3 regions of the Ensifer sp. Root558 genome follow, and region 1 is predicted to be linked to each of the others. Evidence: predicted binding sites of a transcription regulator. Region 1 holds the regulator's gene; each other region holds the start of a gene.
The links. The regulator PhoB, encoded in region 1, activates phosphate uptake and scavenging genes when phosphate is short. The targets are predictions, from matches to a motif close to TGTCATNNANCTGTCAT.
Positions count from the first base shown of each region.

Region 1 (3,446 bases):
CGGTGATCGCATTCTTGACCGCGGCGATGTCGCCGAACGGAACCTGGTAGAAGCCCGGCGCCTTCGGCCCGAAACCTTCGATGTATTTCTGCTGACCACCGGCGGCGATCGTCGCGATCGTGCGGCCGTGGAAGGCGCCTTCGAAGGTGATGACGTGGAACTTCTCCGGGTGGCCCTTGGAGAAGTGGTAACGCCGTGCCGTCTTGATGGCGCATTCCAGCGCTTCCGCGCCCGAATTGGTGAAGAAGACCTTGTCGGCAAAGGTCACCGCCGTCAGCCGGCGGCCGAGGCTTTCCTGGCCCGCAATTTCATAAAGGTTGGACAGGTGCCAGACCTTGTCGGCCTGCGCCTTCAGCGCTTCGACCAGGTGCGGGTGCGCGTGGCCGAGCGAGTTCACGGCAACGCCGGCACCGAAATCGAGATAACGCGTGCCGTCTTCGGCGATCAGCCAGGCGCCCTCTCCTCGCTCGAAACGCAACGGCGCGCGCATGTAGGTATCATAAAGCGGCGTGGTTGCAGTCATGCGAGGCTCTCCTTCACTCCAGATCGACATCGATCCCGCGCCTCACGCGGGCCGATAAAAATCAAAAATGCCGCCTTTCGGCGGCGCAGGCACTATTCCCATTTCGCGCTGCAATGTCAACAAAACCAAGCCTTGCAGCGCAACATCAAGGGTCGATTCCTGGCAGCAGAAAAATCGTCCGGGAGGGCTTGCAAAAATGCAACGCTGGCCGAGCAAGTTGGGGAAAACTACGAAATCGATTCGGCCTGATTCCCGGGACTCTTGCCACAGAGTCCAGCGGTCAGTACGTTAACATTCAATTACTAGACGCATGCGGCGGACCTAGTCACCAAAAGAGTTATCGCGTTTGCAACCCCGGGGTTTAGCCGGGGTGCGGTGAGGGATTCTGCCATCCCCAACGCTGAGAACGGAGAGTGCAGAAATGAACTGGACTGACGAGCGGGTGGAGAAACTGAAGAAGCTTTGGTCCGAGGGCCTGAGCGCAAGCCAGATCGCGGCACAGCTCGGCGGCGTCAGCCGTAACGCTGTCATCGGCAAGGTTCACCGCCTGAGCCTGCCAGGTCGCGCCAAGGCCGGCGGCAGCACCACGACGGCAGCCCGTCCGAAGCGCCCGACTTCGGCACCGCGCGCACCGAACTACGCTTCGCGCGTTTCGACCCGCCCGGTTGCACGCGCGGCCGGCGCTGTCGTTCTCAAGGAAGAAATCGAAGTCGATCTCGTTGCCGAGCAGGATTTCAGCACCCGCACCGACGTTGTCGTGCCGATGTCGCGCCGCCTCGAGCTGACCCAGCTCACCGAGCGCACCTGCAAGTGGCCGATCGGCGACCCGCTGAAGGAAGAGTTTCACTTCTGCGGCAACGATTCCCCGGAAGCCTCGCCTTACTGCACCTTCCATGCTCGGCTGGCCTACCAGCCGTCGGGGGAGCGCCGCAGGGCTCGCTAAGAAGCTGGACCGCATTGATAAAGGAAGGGGCCGATCGGCCCCTTTTTTTGTTGGCGACTTTCAGACCGCTCAGCTTTCGAGCGAATAGCCGGCGCCGCGAACGGTGCGGATGACGTCGGGCATGTTCGAGAAGTTCAGAGCCTTGCGCAGACGACCGACATGCACGTCGACGGTGCGCTCGTCGACATAGATGTCATGCCCCCAGACGCCATCCAGAAGCTGCGAGCGAGAGAAGACGCGGCCCGGCGAGGACATGAGGAACTCCAGAAGACGGAACTCGGTCGGGCCGAGGCGCACTTCGCGGCTGCGGCGATGAACGCGGTGGGTCTCGCGGTCGAGTTCGATGTCGCCGCAGCGAAGCAGCGTCGAGAGCACCTCGGGCTTTGCCCGGCGCAGCATCGCCTTGACGCGCGCCATCAGCTCCGGCGTCGAGAAGGGCTTGACCACGTAGTCGTCGGCACCCGTCGCCAGACCCCGGACGCGCTCGCTTTCCTCGCCTCGCGCCGTCAGCATGATGATCGGCAGACGTTCGGTCTCCGGACGCTGGCGCAGCCGACGGCAAAGTTCAATGCCGGAAACACCGGGCAGCATCCAGTCGAGGATAAGCAGGTCGGGCAGCCGCTCCTGAAGCCGGATCTCCGCCTCGTCGCCCCGCAGGATCGTATCGACGTCGAAGCCCTCGGCTTCCAGATTGTAACGCAGCAGAACGCTCAGCGCCTCTTCGTCTTCGACTACGGCGATTTTTGGCAACATCAGGTAACGTCTCCTTACCGCGGGCGGCCTTTGGGCTCATCGGCCCGGCCGGCGCTCAGACACTCTAAATCTGGAGCACATCCGCCGTTTTCAAAGGCGGGGCGAAAACCGCATGCTTCAGATACAGGAATTCGGGGCCGCGACCGAAGCCGCGACCGGATCAGATTTCAAAGGGCATGCATGCTTACGGCGCGCTTGGCGCTCAGTCGTTGACCGAGCCCAGCGTCGACGTGGTGTCATCCTTCGGACGCTCGCCTTCCGGCTGAGCACCCGTCGCCATGTAATAGATCGTCTCAGCGATATTGGTCGCGTGGTCGCCGATGCGCTCGATGTTCTTGGCGCAGAACAGAAGATGCGTGCAGGGCGTGATGTTGCGCGGATCTTCCATCATGTAGGTCAAGAGCTCACGGAACAGCGAGGTGTAGATCGCGTCGATCTCTTCGTCACGCTCGCGGATGCTGTTGGCCTTTTCCGGCGAGCGCGAGGCGTAGACGTCGAGCACTTCCTTGAGCTGGACGAGAGCGAGCTCTGCCAGATGCTCGAGGCCACGGGCGAGCTTGCGCGGAATGCCGGAGCCGGCGACCGCGATCACGCGCTTGGCGGTGTTCTTGCCGAGGTCGCCGACGCGTTCCAGATCGGAGGCGATGCGGATCGACCCCATGATCTCACGCAGGTCGGCGGCGACCGGCTGACGCTTGGCGATCGTGACGATCGCCTTCTCACCGATCTGGCGCTCGGCGTCGTCGAGGACGGTGTCGTCCGAGATCACCTTCTGTGCGAGAGCCAGATCGGAGTTGACCAGCGCGCGAACGGACTCGGCGACCATCTGTTCGGCGAGGCCGCCCATCTCCGAGATGCGGCGCGTCAGGTACTTCAGTTCTTCGTCATAGGCGGACATGATATGCATGGACATGATCGTCGATCCTTACGGGCGCTTTGCAGTTACTGTTGCAGCCTTATGCGGCCTCAGCCGAAGCGGCCCATGATGTAATCCTGGGTGCGCTGGTCATCCGGATTGGTGAACATCTTGTCGGTGTCGTTCTCCTCGACGAGATTGCCGAGGTGGAACATGGCGGTGCGCTGCGAAACGCGGGCGGCCTGCTGCATCGAGTGGGTCACGATGACGATCGTGAAGTTCGTGCGCAGCTCGTGGATCAGTTCCTCGACCTTGGCCGTCGCGATCGGATCGAGAGCCGAGCACGGCTCGTCCATGAGGATGACTTCCGG
Region 1 is NZ_LMGC01000012.1:457,532-460,977, reverse strand. It holds gene ASD63_RS15585 (aspartate aminotransferase family protein) at 1-523, opposite strand, end outside; gene ASD63_RS15580 (GcrA family cell cycle regulator) at 945-1,466, shown strand; gene phoB (phosphate regulon transcriptional regulator PhoB) at 1,536-2,219, opposite strand; gene phoU (phosphate signaling complex protein PhoU) at 2,422-3,135, opposite strand; gene pstB (phosphate ABC transporter ATP-binding protein PstB) at 3,186-3,446, opposite strand, start outside.

Region 2 (3,446 bases), on a different contig from region 1:
CGTCCGAAGTTCTTCTTGGTGATCTTGACGCCCGGCGCCGATTGCCGGCGCTTGTATTCGGCGATGTAGAGCAGATGCTCGACCCGGTGTACGGTCACCTCGTCATGGCCGCGGGCGACGATCTCGTCCGTCCCCATTTCCTTTTCCACCAGGCATTCGAGAATGTCGTCGAGCACCGGATAGGGCGGCAGCGAATCCTGGTCCGTCTGGTTGGGACGAAGCTCGGCCGAAGGCGCCTTGTCGATAATGTTCTGCGGAATGACGATGCCGGAAGGACCAAGCGCGCCCGGAGGAACCGTGGTATTGCGCCAGCTCGAGATGGCATAGACCTGCATCTTGTAGAGGTCCTTGATCGGGTTGAAGCCGCCGTTCATGTCGCCATAGAGCGTGGCATAGCCGACCGACATCTCCGACTTGTTGCCCGTGGTCACAACCATCGAGCCGAACTTGTTGGAGATCGCCATCAGGATCGTGCCGCGGGTGCGGCTCTGCAGGTTCTCCTCGGTGATGCCTGATTCCGTGCCTTCGAACGTATCGGAGAGTGCGCTGAGGAACCCTTCGACCGGCTCGGAGATCGGCACGATGTCGTAACGGCAGCCGAGGGCCTCGGCGCATTCCTTGGCGTCCTTCAGCGATTCCTGCGAGGTGTAGCGGTAGGGCAGCATGACCGTGCGCACCCGCTCCTCGCCGAGCGCATCGACGGCGAGCGCTGCGCAAATGGCGGAATCGATACCGCCGGAGAGGCCAAGCACGACATTCTTGAAGCCGTTCTTGTTCACATAGTCGCGGAAGCCGAGCATGCAGGCGCGGTAATCCGCCTCCTCCCGCTCCGGCAGGCGCGACTTCAGGCCGTGCTCGCAATGCCAGCCGCTCTCGCCCTTCTTCCACTCCACGATCGAGATAGCCTCTTCGAACTGGCTCATCTGGAAGGCGAGCGACTTGTCGGTGTTGAAGGCGAAGCTGGCGCCGTCGAAGACCAATTCGTCCTGGCCGCCGAGCTGGTTGGCATAGATCATCGGCAGGCCGGTCTCGATCACCTGCTTCAGCACGACCTGATGGCGCACGTCGACCTTGCCGCGATAATAGGGCGAACCATTCGGCGACAGCAGGATTTCAGCACCGCTTTCGGCCAGCGTCTCGCAGACGCCGAGATCGCCCCAGATGTCCTCGCAGATCGGAATGCCGATGCGCACACCGCGGAAATTGACCGGTCCCGGCATCTCGCCCGGATCGAAGACGCGCTTCTCGTCGAACTCGCCATAGTTCGGCAGATCGACCTTGTCGCGGATCGCGATCACCTTGCCATCGTCGAGTACTGCCACGGCGTTATGTCGGCCGGTCTTCGACAGGCGCGGGAAGCCGATGATGACGCCCGGGCCGCCATCGGCCGTCTCGGCGGCCAGCTTTTCGACGGCCTGGAGGCAGGCCTTGAGAAAGGCCGGCTTCAGAACAAGGTCTTCCGGCGGATAGCCCGAAATGAACAGCTCCGTCAAAAGCAGGAGATCGGCGCCCTGTCGCGCCGCATCGGCGCGCGCCTCACGCGCCTTGGCCAGGTTTCCGGCGATGTCGCCCACGGTCGGATTGAGCTGGGCTACGGCGATACGAAGGAGCGAGGGGGCGTTTTTATGGGCGGTCATGAGCGGGCCTGTCGGTCTGTCCTGAACGATTGCATCTGACTTTCGCAATGTTCTTTAGCGCAATCTGCGGAAAAATACCCACAGCCAATCGCAGCCACGCGAAAAAAACCGAAAACTTCTGTTTTTCCCGGTCCTTATACTGGGCCGTTCGTGCGGCTTCACGCCACGAAAAGCCACCCTCCATTCCCGTTAAGAAACCATTCATCCCCTGTTCAAAATGACGGGCGTATGACAGTTACACGACGCATTTATGAAATTGGAGAATATGTTGGCCAGTATCGATTCCGCTGTCGCGCGAGGCTCACGTGTCTATGCCGATCGACCCGGCTTCGCCGCACGGCACGCCAAGACGCTCGCTTCCACGCGCAGCGCCCTGTTCTCCCTGTTCGTTGCAACTGCCCTTGTCTTCGCCGTTGAACTGATCGTCCGTCAGTCGCTGACCGATACCCTATCCTATGTCCTCGACCCGACGCGCCCGGCGCTGACGACCATCGGCATATTCTTTCTCATTCTGCTCGCTGTCGACGGTATTTTCGGCCGCGAGCACAAGTCCGCCGTGGTGATCGCGCCGCTGGCACTTCTGCCGGCCGTCATCTGCCAGCAGAAGCAGGTGTTCCTGTCCGATCCGCTCTATCCGACCGACTTCCTGTTCGGCCGCCAGATCATGGAGCTGATGCCCGTGCTGGTAAAGGACCGTCCGTGGACGGCGGTCGGCATCGCGGTCGGCCTGGTTGCCACCGTCGTCGCCATCGCCCTCCTGTTGCGCTTTGCCTGGCGGACCTTCCCGAAGCTGACGACCCGCGAGCGTGTCGCCCGCCTCGCCTTCGCGCTGCCGCTGCTCGTCGCCTTCTGGAACATCATGGATTACAACCAGTTCTCCTGGATCCGTGATCGCCTGAAGGTCATCCCGATCATGTGGGACCAGACCGAGAACTATAAGCACAACGGCTTTGCGCTCGCCTTTGCGATCAACCTGCCGATGGCCAATGTCAGCGCGCCCGCCGGCTACATGGCCGACGCGATCGACCGCATTCCGGTGAAGCCGCTTCCCGCCGGCACCTCGCACCGCGGCAAGCCCGACGTCATCGTGCTGATGAGCGAATCCTTCTGGGATCCGACCCGCCTGCCGAACGTCAAGCTGTCGCCCGATCCGATGCCGACGATCCGCGAAATGCAGTCGGGCAACGTCTTCTCGCCGGAGTTCGGCGGCATGACCGCCAATGTCGAGTTCGAGGCGCTGACCGGCTTCTCGAACGCGTTCCTGCCCTACGGCAGCATCCCGTACCAGCAGTACATCCGCAATCCGATCCCGTCGCTTGCCACCTTCTTCCGTGGCGAAGGTTACGTCTCGCGCGCCATCCATCCGTTCCAGAGCTGGTTCTGGAACCGCACCGCCGTCTACAAGGCATTCGGCTTCGACATGTTCAAGTCGGAAGAGAACATGCCGCCGATGCAGAAGCGCGGGATCTTCGCCTCGGACGACTCGCTGACCAACGAGATCATCCGCCAGGCCGACGCGATGGACGACCCGTTCTTCTTCTTCGCCGTCACACTCCAGGGCCATGGCCCCTATGAGGCCAACCGCTACGCCAACAACACCATCAAGGTCGAAGGCGACCTGCCCGAGGCCGACCGCCAGGTGCTTGCCACCTACGCGCAGGGCATCAAGGAGGCTGACGACAGCCTGAAGAAGCTGATGGACTGGGCCAAGAACCGCGATCGCGAAACGGTTATCGTGCTTTTTGGCGACCATCTGCCGCCGCTTAACACCGTCTATACCAGCACCGGTTTCATGAAGGGTGTGACGGC
Region 2 is NZ_LMGC01000001.1:749,776-753,221, reverse strand. It holds gene ASD63_RS03745 (NAD+ synthase) at 1-1,637, opposite strand, end outside; gene ASD63_RS03740 (LTA synthase family protein) at 1,906-3,446, shown strand, end outside.
Region 2: a site for PhoB is predicted at 1,855-1,871, ahead of ASD63_RS03740 (LTA synthase family protein). Genes of this name have one in related genera too.

Region 3 (3,446 bases), on a different contig from region 1:
GTGCGGCTTGTCGGCCGAAAGACCCGGCACCCAGTAGGGCAGTTCGTCGGCGTAGCTGTCGCAGGAGTAAAGGAACCCGCCTTCCTCCAGCACCAGCTTCAGCGTATTGGCCGAAGGCTTGCCCTGGTAGATGCCGAGCGGCCGCTCGCCGGTGAGCTCCGTGTGCAGGCGGACGACCTCGCGGATATGCTCGCGTTCGACCTCTTCCGGCACGTCCTTGTATTCCAGCCAGCGCAGACCGTGGCTGGCGATTTCCCAGCCGGCTTCCTTCATGGCAGCGACGGCTTCCGGATTGCGCGCCATGGCCTGCGTCACGCCATAGACGGTCAGCGGGACGTTGCGGCTGGTGAACATGCGCCACAGCCGCCAGAAGCCGGAACGGGCACCGTATTCGTAGATCGATTCCATGTTGAGGTTACGCTGGCCAGCCCAGGGCTGCGCGCCGACAATTTCCGACAGCAGGCACTCGGACGCTGGGTCGCCATCGAGAATGCAGCTTTCGCCGCCCTCTTCGTAGTTCAGCACGAACTGCACGGCGATGCGCGCATCGCCCGGCCAGTTTGCCTTCGGCGGATTGCGGCCGTAGCCAACGAGGTCGCGCGGATACTTAGTCTCAGACATCAAATCACCCTTCGAATTTTTAGGAACGGTATCACCGCCGACCGGATTGTCGATACCGAAATGACGTGAGGCAGGGCAGCGGCAGCGCCACGGCCCTGACGGAAATTACCAGAAAAATTCGGCTGAGCCCGAGGTTGAGAGATTTTTCGAAACAGCGTTGAATGGATCGGCAAGGACAACGGCCCTCATCGAGATGAAATCCTACATTCAAGCGCTCCGCGAAAAAGTCGGTCCCGGCCTGCTTCTCTGCCCGTCAGTGGCGGCCGTCATTGTCGATTCCGATGGCCGGGTCCTCTTGCAGGAGAAAGCAAGTGGCGAAGGCTGGAGCCTGCCGGCCGGCGCGATCGAGCCGGGCGAGACGCCTGTCGATGCGGTCATCCGCGAGGTCATGGAGGAAACCGGCTATCCGGTCTCGGTCGAGCGGATACTGGGCGTCTTCGGCGGAGAAGCGTTTCGCTACACCTACCCGAACGGCGACCACGTCGAATATGTGGTTACCCTCTATCGATGCCGGATCGTCGGTTCCCAGCAGCCGATCACCGATGGCGAAACGAAGTCGCTGCGCTACTTCGCGCCGGCGGACATGCCGGACCTCGGCCTGCCCTATCCGAAAGCGCTGCTCTTTGCAGCTTCGCCCGCGTCCGTTTCCGATTAGCGCTGCGCCATCAGCGCAGCGACGATCAGCGGCAGCGGCCGGACCGCGCCTTGCGGCGCCAGCGATGGGTCGGCGGCGGCCCGCTTCGCCCGCTCTGCGCGCGTGTTCGTCGAGATCTTGCCGAGCGGGTGCTGTGAATGCACCCGCATGGGTGCGCCCGTCTCCTGCTCGACAAACAGCGCAAGGCTGCCGATCGAAAGCGGTTTTGATAGGCAGGGCTCGAACAGGTCACGGAGCGGCGCCTCGAGCCGCCGCATCGCGTCTGGCGCAAGCGGACCGGTCAGCATCATGTGGAAACGGTATTCGTCCATCACATGCGGATCGCCCCAACGGTGCAGGTTGGAGAACTGTGGGGCGGTCAGCCGGTCCGGATCGGAGCGCTCGATCTCGTCTTCGCTGAGCGGCGCGCGGAAGGCGTCGAACTCCTGGATGACGTTGGCCGCAAGCAGATGCATGGCCGTGCTCGGCACCTGCGGCATCAGCCCGAAGCATCGGCCGATGCGGGCGACCTCCAGGCGATCGATTTCGAACGGAGTCTGGGCGCCGGCAAAATGCATCAGCGCCTTCAGAAGCTTCGGTTCCGTCATGTCCGGATGCAGGCGGAACGGCGACATCATCACCGCATGAAAGCCGAAGCGTCGCGGAACCGCCGTGTGATAGGCGACATCCGCGGCGCTCAAGCCCGCGACCGACGGCAACTCGGCAGGTTCCCCGGAATAGACATTGCGCCCCAGCCAGCTTGCAGCGGTCGCGGAAAGCGGGTCGGCCATCGGCGGCGTAAAACAAATGGCATAGCGCATCGGCTGGCTCCGGGTATCCGTCAGCGCAGGATGAGCAATAGCTGCGGTTTTCCGCCCTCACCCCGACTTGTCCAATGGCCGCGTCTTAGGTGATTTGCGTGACAGATTGACGAAGTCGGCCGGGGATGAGCGCGGCAGCGGTGCGAACGTCACCCCTCGTTTTTCGGAACCATCCGGCCCATCGCCCGTTCCTAAAAGGTAGGAAAACAAGGATGGAGAAGAAGCGTGACCTATCACAATGCGAACCTTCAGGACGCCCGGATCAAGGAGACCCACGACCTGATCGCAAGCGACAAGGTTGAAGGCACGAGGGTCTATGGCCCCGACGACAAACACATCGGCTCGATCGAGCGCGTGATCATCGAGAAGCGCAGCGGGCGCGTCGCCTATGCGGTGCTCGGCTTCGGCGGTTTTCTCGGCCTCGGCGAAGACCACTATCCATTGCCTTGGGCAAAGCTGACCTATGACGAGAAGCTCGGCGGCTATCGCACTGATGTGACTCGCGATCAGGTCGAAAACGCGCCGAAATATCACGGCACCGAAGAATACGACTGGAACGCGGAAAACGGACGCCGTGTCTACGACTACTACGGCGTGCCGCCCTACTGGATGTAATGCCTGACTTTCGATCTTTCGGGTCCCGCCGCGGGCGGGGCCCTTCGCATGTCCGGCCCTAAAGATGTTTCTCGCGAAGTGCGGCTATGTGATTCCGGCAGAAGAAAGAATCGGGAATATCGATCGCCGGAGAACCGGCGATCTCTTCGACGACGAAACGCGCCAGGCGGTGTGCGATGCCGAAGCTCACCTTGAACCCGCCGGTCAGGACCGAGACGTTCGGATGGTCCGGATGCCGGCCTGCCATCGGCTCGCGCCCCGTCGCTTTCGGGCGCAACCCTGCCCATCGCTCCACCACCTCGGCACCCGCCAGGCGCGGCGCGAGCGCTACGGCGCGCCGAAGCAGCTCATCCAGCTGCTCGTCCGTCGACAGGGGATCGGCAAAACTGTTTTCGCTGGTGCTGCCGACCGCCACATGGCCGTCGTCATGGGCAATAATGTAGACGCCGTCGGCAAAGATCACCGGAAGCGCCGGATCGATCTCCGCGCGCAGCAGTGCCGCCTGCCCCTTGACAGCCGTGCCGCTCGTTTCCGCCAGCGGCACCGACACGTCGTCGATCAGTTGAAAACTGCCGACGCCGGCCGCGATGATGCAATGCTCGAAATCGATCCGGGTGCCATCGTCGAGTTCGGCCCGGCCGCGTTCCGGCTCGATCCGGCGCACGCCCCTGCCCTCGTCTAAATAGGCGTTCGGTGCCTGCAGGAGCGCTGTGCGGAGCGCAGCAAGCATGCGACGCGGCGAAACCCGTGCGGCG
Region 3 is NZ_LMGC01000002.1:19,229-22,674, reverse strand. It holds gene puuE (allantoinase PuuE) at 1-621, opposite strand, end outside; gene ASD63_RS06055 (NUDIX domain-containing protein) at 815-1,276, shown strand; gene ASD63_RS06050 (DUF1045 domain-containing protein) at 1,273-2,076, opposite strand; gene ASD63_RS06045 (PRC-barrel domain-containing protein) at 2,302-2,691, shown strand; gene ASD63_RS06040 (FAD-binding oxidoreductase) at 2,750-3,446, opposite strand, start outside.
Region 3: a site for PhoB is predicted at 2,175-2,191, ahead of ASD63_RS06050 (DUF1045 domain-containing protein). Genes of this name have one in related genera too.